2 regions of the Mesobacillus jeotgali genome follow, and region 1 is predicted to be linked to the other one. Evidence: predicted binding sites of a transcription regulator. Region 1 holds the regulator's gene; the other holds the start of a gene.
The links. The regulator Rex, encoded in region 1, represses fermentation and respiration genes when NADH is low (regulators of the CRP and FNR family bind a similar motif). The targets are predictions, from matches to a motif close to TTGTGAAATATTTCACAA.
Positions count from the first base shown of each region.

Region 1 (5,746 bases):
TACTGTGTGAATAACTATGTGAACAAAAAGTCCCGGTTTTTAAATCGGGGCTTTTTTTCTGTGGAAAAGGTTAAAATCTGAAATTATACACTGGAAATTATATGTTTTTTTCCAGTTTGCGAATAAATAGAATGAATTTGCGAATAAATGCTCAGTTTTTGCTAATAAATATAGTTTTTTGCGAGCAATCAATAAATTTTTGCGAATAAAATGGACTTTGCACAACAGGAGAACAAAAAAACGGGCACAATTCATGCCCGTTTAGTCCATTCCTAAGCCAGCTCTGTCCACTCTTCCATCAGTTCATCGAGTTTCTCTTTTGCGGCTTCGATTTTGCTATTGATCTCTCCTGCTTTTTCGTGATCCTGGAAGACCTCGGGATCACAGAGCAACTCTTCGTATTCAGCTACTTCTAACTCCAGTTGTTCAATCTTCGCTTCTACTTCTTCCATGCGGCGTTTGCGCTGGCGTTCGAGTTTTTTCGCTTCTTTGTCTTGTTGATAGGAGGTTTTGTCTTGCTTAGAGTTATCCACAGCGTTTCCTGATGCTTTGGCGGCCTGTTCTGCCAATGCCTTCAATTCTTCCTGCTCAAGCTTTTTCTCGACGTAATAATCGTAATCGCCAAGGTATTCAGTTGAACCGGCACGGTCGAGCTCAAGCACCTTTGTCGCGATCCTGTTGATAAAATAGCGGTCATGTGAGACGAACAGGATGGTGCCTGGATAATCGATCAGGGCATTTTCGAGCACTTCCTTGCTGTCCAGGTCGAGGTGGTTTGTTGGCTCGTCCAGAATTAAGAAATTTGAATTCTGCAGCATCAGCTTGGCCAGTGCCAGACGGGCCTTTTCGCCACCGCTCAGGGTAGAGACGATTTTTAAGACATCGTCACCTGAGAAAAGAAAGTTCCCTAGTACCGTGCGGATTTCTTTTTCGGACTTCAGGGGGTATTCATCCCAAAGTTCGTTCAAGACCTTTTTATTCGAACTGAGTTCTGCCTGTTCCTGATCATAATAGCCAATCGAAACATTGGAACCGTATTGAATATTGCCAGTAATCGAAGGCAGTTTTTCAACGATTGTTTTTAATAAGGTTGATTTTCCGACACCATTTGGTCCAACCAGAGCAGTGCTGTCGCCGCGCGAAAGATTGAAGGAGATATTTTTAGATACGACTTCATTTTGATAGCCGACAGATAGTGTATTCACCTTCAGGACATCATTGCCGCTCTGCCGTTCGATTTGGAAGCTGAACGATGCCGACTTTTCATCACCCTTTGGCCTGTCCATCCGATCGATTTTTTCAAGCTGCTTCCTGCGGCTCTGGGCACGCTTAGTCGTTGATGCCCTGGCCAGGTTTCGCTGGATAAAGTCCTGCAGCTTGGAGATCTCATCCTGCTGCTTCTCATACAGCTTCAGGTCGCGTTCGTAATTCGCGGCTTTCTGCTCTAAATATGAACTGTAATTGCCAGGAAACTTCGACAGCTGATGGCGGGAGATTTCATATACTTGGTTCACGACCTTATCAAGGAAGTAACGGTCGTGGGAGACAATCAGGATGGCTCCGTTATAGCCCTGCAAATACTGCTCAAGCCAGGAAAGCGTATCAATATCCAGGTGGTTCGTCGGTTCATCCAGTATCAAAATATCCGGGCGGGTCAATAATAGCTTCGCCAATGCGAGTCTAGTTTTCTGTCCGCCGCTTAAAGTGGATATTTTTGTGGAATAATCAAAAGAATGGAAGTTCAGCCCGTGGAGGACGGAACGGATATCGGCTTCATATTGGTAGCCGCCTTTTTCCTTGAACTGGACCTGCAGCAAGTCATACTCTTTTAGGACTCTTTCATATTCTGTCTCGTTTGACAGGATGTCTGGATCCGACATTTTTTCCTCAAGTCTGCGCAAGTCTTTTTCCATGTTGTGCAGATGGTCAAAAACAGCCAGCATTTCATCCCAGATGCTTTTCTCGGACTCCAGACCGGTATTTTGGGCCAGATAGCCAATTGTTGTACCTTTTGGGCGGATGATTTCGCCGCCGTCATGTGATTCGTACCCGGCGATGATTTTTAGCAGGGTTGATTTTCCTGCCCCGTTCCGGCCGACAAGCGCTACTCGGTCATTGGTCTGTATTTCAAACTTTATATTCGATAAAATAAGATCAGCAGCAAAATATTTTGATAGCTGATTAACCTGTAATAAAATCATTATTTTTCACCTCTATTGCCTTAGAGATAGTGTAACCCATTAATATAGGCACGGCAATATGTGCGAACTGCGGTAGGTGGGACGGTATAAAAAAATTCCCTTTGTATTGTGAACATTGAAACAAAGTTCACACACAAGTTTGACAAAATAGTGTATCATTTGGTAGAAAGGAGCTTTTACATGGCAGAATTTACGCATTTTAACGAAGAGGGCAGAGCAAAGATGGTCGATGTGAGTGAAAAAGCGGAGACGGTTCGTACTGCAGTCGCCCATTCAAGCATAACCGTGAATGAAGATATATATGTGAGAATCACTGAAAATAAAATGAAAAAAGGGGATGTCCTTGCAGTGGCACAGGTAGCAGGCATCATGGCGGCGAAAAAAACGTCAGAAATCATCCCGATGTGCCACCCGATTCCATTAACAGGCATTGACCTTTCATTCGAATGGGAGCAAAATGGAAATGACTATATTTTAAATATCGCTGCATCTGTTAAAACAAAAGGGAATACGGGTGTAGAAATGGAAGCGTTAACAGCAGCTTCAGCTTGTGCGCTGACTGTTTATGATATGTGCAAGGCCGTTGATAAAGGCATGGTGATCGGCAAGACGTATCTTGTTGAAAAAACCGGCGGTAAAAACGGTGATTTCAAGAGAGAAGAAAAGTTGAGATAGAAATACGGACAGGGTGGAGGATGGAGAATGACGAATGATGCTATGAAGATTCCGCAGGCAACCGCAAAACGTTTGCCACTGTATTACCGGTTCTTATTGAACTTGCATTCTTCAGGTAAGCAAAGGGTGTCATCCGCGGAATTAAGTGAAGCGGTAAAAGTGGATTCAGCGACAATCCGGAGGGACTTTTCCTACTTTGGAGCTCTGGGTAAAAAGGGGTACGGCTACAATGTCAATTACCTGCTGACTTTTTTCCGAAAGACGCTTGACCAGGATGAACTGACGAAGGTAGCCTTGATTGGTGTCGGAAATCTGGGAACAGCATTTTTGAATTATAATTTTTCCAAGAACAATAATACGAAAATTGAGATCGCCTTTGATGTGGATCCAGGCAAGGTTGGCACGAAAATTGGTGACGTTGCAGTGTATCACATGGATGACCTTGACAAGGTTGTCGTCGAGGAAGGTATCCAGGTCGCAATCCTGACTGTTCCTTCAGCAGTAGCACAGTCGATAACAGACCGATTGGTGCAGGCGAATATCAAGGGAATCCTGAACTTTACACCAGCGAGACTGAATGTGCCGGCGTCCATCAGGATTCATCACATTGATTTGGCGGTTGAATTGCAGTCATTGATTTATTTCTTAAAGCATTATCCAACAGATACTGAAACAACAGAATCGGTAGAATAAAAAATAGCTCCTTCATGATGAAGGAGCTATTTTTTCTGTATATTCTTAAGTTTAAAATGGAACATGATCATCCTGATGCCGGACCCGAAGTCGAACGTGGCAAGGGCTACAAGCAGATAGCTAAAGAATCCCCAGCCTGTCTCATTTACATTCTGGATGGCGAAATAGGTGAATAAGCTGCCTAACAAGATGTAGACAACGCCTGAAAATAAAGGCGATTGCTTCATAACTTAAAATCCCCCAATAAAGCTTTGAATTTTCTCTGCTTCTTTTATCATTCTCTCAATGTCTTCCCTAAATACGGATTGAATCAGTACAACCATTGTATTCATTGTAACATGGGCAATGATTGGCACGATAATCCGCTTTGTTTTTACATAAAGGAAAGCAAAGGTGAATCCCATTGCTGAGTACAGGATCACATGCTCCGGCTCCATATGCGCAAGCGCGAATATGACAGAGCTTATGAGCGCTGAGAAAAAGAAATTCATTTTCTTATGCAGGCTGCCGAATATGATTTTTCGGAAGACGATTTCCTCTAATATAGGGCCAATAATCGAACTGACTAAAATGACAATCGGGAACATTTCGATCAGCTTGATGATTTCCTGTGTATTCTCCGAGCCCATTTCGATTCCAATCATATTCTCGATGCTTGCCGCAATCGATTGGGCGAACAGAGCAAGGAAGACACCAGCGAAAGCCCAGGCTGCTGAGCTTACCGGTGATGAAGCATCACGCAGGTCAGCACCTGTCCTGCGTTCCTTCCTTAGCAGCAGGAGCACAATCACAAGTGTCAGCGAAAAGCTGATCACGAGCCAGTAGGGAATCGAGAGTGTCTCCATTTCTTCCAGGCTTTTTCCCATTGCAGCTCCAATAAAGGCAACAATCGGGATGCCGATGAGGCTTGAAAGCTGCATGGCGATATAGGCGATAATGACGTACCAGTATTCCTTTTTCAATATGATAATCTCCTTCTATTCGGATCGGTCTATGTGTATGCCATAAAAGTTGTTATAAGAATGCTATCTATCCATTTTACTAGTAATCATCAGGAAAGTTCAAATATCAGGGTGTCTCGTGAACATTTTGGTTAAAATTCCGGTGAACTGGCATACTCTTTATGGTGGTCTTTTTTAGCCATGCTGCCGTGGAGTACGCGAAAAATAGTACTTGCTGTCGAAGGGCATGTAGGTAGATTTAGATGTTAATTTTTATAAAAAAAGTTAGGCTTCACGCTTGCAAAAAAAATAGAGATTCATTATTATATAAATTGTGTTAGCACTCTATTGAGGCGAGTGCTAATAAACAATAATCTACATATAATTTGAGGAGGTTGTTTCACTTGATCAAGCCACTAGGAGATCGCATTATTATCGAGCTTGTTGAGTCTGAAGAAAAAACTGCAAGCGGTATCGTTTTACCCGACACAGCGAAAGAAAAACCTCAAGAAGGTAAAGTCGTAGCTGTTGGAACTGGCCGAGTTCTTGAAAGCGGCGAGCGCGTTGCTCTTGAAGTTGCAGTCGGAGACCGCATTATCTTCTCAAAATACGCAGGCACAGAAGTAAAGTACCAGGGCAATGAGTACCTGATCCTACGTGAAAACGACATTCTAGCAGTTGTAGAATAATCACTGCGATTATAGACAGAACGTTAAAACATTAATAATCTGAGGAGGTTTTTTACAATGGCAAAAGAAATTAAGTTCAGTGAAGAAGCACGCCGCGCGATGCTTCGCGGGGTAGATTCTCTTGCAAATGCAGTAAAAGTAACTCTTGGACCAAAGGGACGCAACGTGGTTCTTGAGAAGAAATTCGGCTCACCTCTAATCACTAACGATGGTGTAACAATCGCAAAAGAAATCGAACTTGAAGATGCATTCGAAAACATGGGTGCTAAGCTTGTTGCTGAAGTAGCTAGCAAGACGAATGACGTTGCTGGTGACGGTACGACAACTGCAACAGTTCTTGCTCAAGCGATGATTCGCGAGGGTCTTAAGAACGTAACTGCCGGCGCTAACCCAATGGGAATCCGCAAAGGTATTGAAAAGGCTGTTATTACTGCTGTTGAAGAGTTAAAAGCTATTTCTAAACCAATCGAAAGCAAAGCTTCTATCGCACAGGTTGCGGCTATCTCTGCTGCTGACGAAGAAGTTGGCCAATTGATTGCAGAAGCGA
Region 1 covers NZ_CP109811.1:247,980-253,725, forward strand. Annotated here, with positions in the region: gene abc-f (ribosomal protection-like ABC-F family protein) at 273-2,201, opposite strand; gene moaC (cyclic pyranopterin monophosphate synthase MoaC) at 2,382-2,876, shown strand; gene FOF60_RS01380 (redox-sensing transcriptional repressor Rex) at 2,904-3,569, shown strand; gene FOF60_RS01385 (YdiK family protein) at 3,596-3,796, opposite strand; gene FOF60_RS01390 (CPBP family intramembrane glutamic endopeptidase) at 3,800-4,531, opposite strand; gene groES (co-chaperone GroES) at 4,915-5,199, shown strand; gene groL (chaperonin GroEL) at 5,257-5,746, shown strand, end outside.

Region 2 (5,746 bases), 1.6 Mb from region 1:
TTTAGACTTGTCAAGCTTACCCAGCGAAGGTTTTCCGCCAAATATACTTCCGCCTTTTTGCTGGTAGTTTCCAAGTAAAGCATTGAACATTGCTACGGCACGGCCGGTTTCTGTACTATTTTCATAGTTGCAGCCGAAAGCACCTCTCCATGATTGCTCAATCAATGCCTTCGGTTTGGCTTTGCCCATATCTACTGCAATACGAGTGATAGCGTCTGCAGGTATACCGGTGATTCCTTCTGCCCATTCTGGCGTGTATTTTTTCAGTTCCTTCGCATATTCCTCATAACCAATTGTGTAGTTCTTAATGAACTCTGTATCCTGAAGGTTTTCTTTTATCAATACATGTGACATCGCCAGCACCAGTGCCAGGTCTGTGCCAGGACGGATCGCAAGCCATTCGGTCGCCAGGTTGCCGGTATTGTTCAAACGAGGATCAACAATAACAATCTTGGCTCCGTTATCCTTCGCGGCTGCCAGAGATTGTACGGAACTAGGACGGATGCCGTCACCATAGCTCCTGCCAATGAACATAATATATTTTGCATTGCTGATATCTGCGCTAGTAGCCGTTACCCCTACTGTATGAAGAAAACCTGCATCCCTGGAGTTCGAGCAAACTACATGGTGCGTATAATAGTTGGCAGAACCCAGGGCATTGATGAATCGAGGGGAATAAAATTTCCCTGAAGCACGGGGGTCCTCCGTTAATGCGACTGACTGGGGACCATGTTCTTTAATGATTTTGTTCAATTTTTCAGCGATTTCTTTATAAGCTTGTTCCCATGTGATCGGCTCAAATTTCTTGTTGCCCACCCTTTTTAAAGGCTGTGTCAGCCTGTCTTTTGAATAAACAACAGTAGCATAACCATGCCCTCTCGCACACAGCTTTCCTTTCGAATAAGGATGGTCAGGGTGCCCCGTCAGCTTCCATAAGCGGCCATTTTTGATGTGGCCGATCATTCCGCATTTGCTTGAACATGCATTGCATGTACTAGGAATCTCCTTCACTACTGCATTTGCTCCTGCTTTCACATAATTTTTGGACCATTCATTAAAGCCTACTGTTCCCGCAGATGCCAGAGCAGCAGTAGCAGCAGAGGCTTTGATAAATCCACGACGTGATAGTTTTGTTTCCACCATTTTAACTAGCCCTCCTTTTACTCCCGACCGGTAAAACATATTGGATGTAATGCCTATATTGCATTGTCACAGGCACATTCGATAACATGATGCTTCTTCCAACAATGCTAAAGTTTAATCTTTTTGACTCTTTAGCAAAATTCCTGACTGATGGAATTGAATCTGTTATTATAGCTTTTTTCAAAAGATTGTCCATCACTAAAAGCATCACCACCTTAAACAGATTTACGCTTTTGGAACATTATTGTTTTTACAACCTTTTTACGCATTTGAAGCTGGGAGTCTCCTCGAAAAGAGCCCAGATGCAGCAATCAAAGCGAAAACAGCCAAAATTTAAGATCTACAGGTAATTATTTCGATGCGCCTGCAGGGTCTCAATCAATATTCTTGTCAACCTCTGATAAAATGAGTGCTCTGTTACCAGCGAAAGCTGCGATTCGAATTCTTCCAGCCAATCGAAATGATCATCCATAAATTCAGCTGTAAAGTGTTCAGGAGCATGCTCTATGAAATAGGCCAGCAATTCCAGCAGGATAGCCAAGTGGTCCGGCATGCCCTGTAATTCAACAGGAATATCGATCTTTAGCTTTTCTAACAGAAAATTGATATGTAACGCCGAATCACCCAGGATATACCCTTTGTCCCGTGCAAAGGGAAGTGTACAAGTTTTGTCCTGTGTCCACGGTTTATACAAAGATTCAACCGGAATGGCAGCCTGCTTTTGCATGCTTCCAATAGAGGTCATGAATAATTCTTGAAACTTTTCATAGCTTTCAGGCAAGACTTCCTCTAAGGAAAAAGTATGATTGTAATGATTCTTGATCGATTCTTCCAGCTTCTTCAGAAGATCTTGTTCCTTAATCTCATCCCAGATCTCTATAGTTGGATGTTTATATAAATCTGCAAGGACTAAAAAAACATTCGCACACTCTTTCTTGTTATCTAATCCAATCACCGGGATTCACCACCTTTCGAATACACCTTCACTATATGGCATAAAAGTTTGTGAAACAATATACATTCTGTGGCGAAACCCTCTTGAGTATGTGAAGGAATTCACCTAAATTAACTTTAATGAATCCTCCATAAGTTCTATCGACATAACTGATTTCTCCTGGTTTGACTGAGGATATAGTGACTCAGCGGCACTTCATTTGTGAATTTTCTTTTACATATGTATGAATATCTGGCAAACTCGCCTCTTTTTTAAAGGTTTAATCGTAAAATGAAAGTATAGAATAATGCCCCCTGAGGTGACGATTATGTCTCTGTTAACCAATTGGCTTGAAAGCCTTAGTTACGATCTGGAGATCTCAGAATCCTGCACCAGGACGATCAGCCCGCTGAGTTCCTGTTCAGCTTGTTTTGACGCATGCCCGGATGAAGCCATCCTGCTTGAGAATCAAAAAATGATGATTGATGAAAAAAGATGCACTTCCTGCGGTGTCTGTATCACAGCCTGTCCTGTACAGGCTATCAAAGGACAATCTCCTTCAAGAAAGGTCAGCCAGGATCATCTTCTGCTCGAGCAGGAATCGCCGCTGCCAAGCTTAACTGAACTGCTTTACTACCATAAAAAAGGAATACGCTTTATTTATCAGCCTTCTTTATATTCGAAGTTAGTAAACCGAATCAGCCAGGCCAATGAAGTCCTGGGCGCCATGTCACTTGAACTCCTGCAGGTTACAAACCATTTGGTCCTGGAGCCAAAAGAGCAGCCAAGGTTATCAAGACGGGACTTTTTTGCAAAGCTCTCTTCCGACAGCAGGAAAACTGTTCTTTCTTCCGTGACACCTGTTAAATGGCGCTTCAATGAAAGCAATTTTAAACCTTCCCTTCTGTTCAAGGATTGGTCTTTTTATAAAGTGGAAATCAACGAGGATGAGTGCACACTATGTGAAGCCTGTTTTAATATTTGTCCCTCTGGCGTATTCAGCCTCGGGGAGAACGAGCTTATAATGAATGAAAACCAATGCACCGGATGCCATTTATGCTTGGACATTTGCAGAACGAGCGCAATAACAGTTGAGCAAGAGGTTCACAAGGCTCCGTCAGTCTCTTATAGCTTGAGTAAGAACATTTGCAAACAATGCGGCACTTCCTTTCATGCCTGGGAAGAATCTGATGCATGCCATATATGCAGCACAATTAAAAAGCCCAATTTTTTCCTTTGAGTGAATGGGCTATAATAGAGGCACTGGCCATTAGAAGCCCATTTTTTTAAACTGCTTCCATGCCCAGTGCTTTTTTTAATGACTATCTCTTTCCGCCTTTTTCGTTTCATTGTAAAAAAAAAACTAGGAAGTGAAAGCTTCCTAGTTCGATGTTATTCTTCCTCTCCCAAGAGGAAGTCTGGGTTCAAGTCTTCGAATTCGTCATCATCGAGGCCATGGCCCCACTCATCATCATCGCAATCGCATCCGCCTGGATGAGTGACAACGCATACCTTCGTTTCACCAATGACTTCCACAAGGAATTCCCTCTCGACGTGAACGATGATTTTGTTGCCATTAGGCGAAATGACCGCTTCGATACAGTTTGGCTGCTGCAGAACCTCTACAAGGACATCATGATCATCCATGCAATCAGGGTCACGGTACTTCAGCTTGATGACATCGCAGTAAGTTACTTTCTCCGTCACTACTTCAGTTTTTGTATTATCATCAAAGGAGTACCAGATGTTGGCTTCGTAAGACCCGTTTACTTCAACCACTTTCCCTACCTTTTTTGCCTTATACTTATGGTTTATGACCCAAGCGCCCAGAATGCTGCTCGGATTATGCGCTGGGTTGATCGTATGATTGGACTGCGTGAATTTGCGTCCCTTCGCTACGACGGCTTTCGTAATAATCTCTCTGTAATCTCCCATTGCGAGCGAAACCTCCTCAATCTTTTTCAATTCATCCTATGCGTGATATTAGACTAGTGTGCGATTAATTTTAGAACCACTGGTAAAAACTTAGGCATAGTTCATTGTATGCCCATACATGCTGAATGTTCCCAATTGAAGAAAGTTGATGGGTAATTAAGATTGTATTGATTTCATATCGCAGTCCCCGAAAAGAGATACTCCAGACTGGAGAAGCAGTCCACTCACCTTCCCAACAGGACCCTTATCTGATCCAATGAAGAACAAAAAGCTCAAGCGCCTCGTTCATCCCCGACAAGCGCTGGAGGGCCTGACATTGAAGTCGTTCTTTGACTTCATTGGCAGAACCGAAGCGTCTCGAGGGGCTAGGCGCTGGAGCTGGATTAAGACACCCACATGTAGTTATCCACACAAAAATGCTTTTAAAATTTCCTATACAATAAAAAAATGGCACCCTATAATCGGGTGCCATTTACTCTTCAATGATTAATGGTTGTGCGTATGGCAGCTTGCTTCGTTTTTCAAAGCTGCACCTGTTTCGCCGCGAAGTACATCTCCGCCAGTTGCTGCGACTACTTCATCTGTAACTGTATTGGAAATTGTTGTAGCTACTAGCTGAAGCAATTCATTAACATCAATTTGCGATTGCTTGAACTCCTGGACTACTGGAATTTCATCCAGTTGTTGTTCTAAAGAAGCAATTTTTGCTTCCGTCTTCTTCAACGCTTCTGTTTTTCCGTAATGCTGAAAGTTAACAGCCTGTTTTTGAAGGCCTTTAATAGAAGAAATAAGTGTTTTCACTTTTTCATTCTCATGGATTTGCGCTTCTGCACGTTTGAAAAAGTCAACTTCTTCTGTTTCCGCAATCATTCTTGCGATTTCTCTTGAACGCTGGATAATGTCATCTTTATTGTATTTTGCCAACTTAGTTCACCTCAACTGGTTGTATTTCTTCTACCATTTCCCCGTTTAATGACCATGTTTTTGCATCTGTGATCTTAACCTTGACGATTTTACCGATGGCCGACTTCGGACCGACGAAATTGACAAGCTTTAACTTGCTTGTATACCCGGCCAGTACATCAGGGTTGTTTTTGCTTTCGCCTTCAACCAATACCTCAACAATCTGATCCTGATACTTCTTCATAGACTGTGCAGATTGCTCATTCACTAGTGCGTTCAGGCGCTGAAGACGCTCTTTCTTCACTTCCATCGGGACATTATCCTGCATTTTAGCGGCAGGTGTGCCTTCCCTTGGAGAGTAAATGAATGTATAAGCTGATTCATATCCTACTTCACGAACAAGAGACATTGTTTCCTCGAATTGCTCATCTGTCTCATTCGGATAACCCACGATAATATCTGTTGTTAATGTGACATTAGGAATAGCTGCCTTGATCTTGCGTACAAGCTCAAGGTATTGTTCCCTCGTATATTTTCTGGCCATGATTTTCAATACATCTGTAGAACCTGACTGTACAGGCAGATGGATGTGATCCATCAAGTTTCCGCCCTTAGCCAGCACTTCAATCAGGGGATCGTCAAAATCACGCGGATGGCTTGTTGTAAAACGCACACGTGGAATATCGATCTTACGCATTTCATCCATCAAGTCCCCTAGACCGTAATCGATGTCCGTAAAATCTTTTCCATACGCGTTTACATTCTGGCCAAGCAGGGTAATTTCCTGATAGCCCTGGGCCGCAAGCTGACGGACCTCCTGAATGATGTCTT
Region 2 covers NZ_CP109811.1:1,856,328-1,862,073, reverse strand. Annotated here, with positions in the region: gene FOF60_RS09180 (molybdopterin-containing oxidoreductase family protein) at 1-1,143, opposite strand, end outside; gene FOF60_RS09175 (molecular chaperone TorD family protein) at 1,484-2,098, opposite strand; gene FOF60_RS09170 (4Fe-4S dicluster domain-containing protein) at 2,406-3,317, shown strand; gene FOF60_RS09165 (outer spore coat protein CotE) at 3,470-4,012, opposite strand; gene FOF60_RS09160 (YlbF/YmcA family competence regulator) at 4,499-4,936, opposite strand; gene miaB (tRNA (N6-isopentenyl adenosine(37)-C2)-methylthiotransferase MiaB) at 4,938-5,746, opposite strand, start outside.
Region 2: the regulator Rex is predicted to act here: its motif matches at 2,188-2,205, upstream of FOF60_RS09170 (4Fe-4S dicluster domain-containing protein).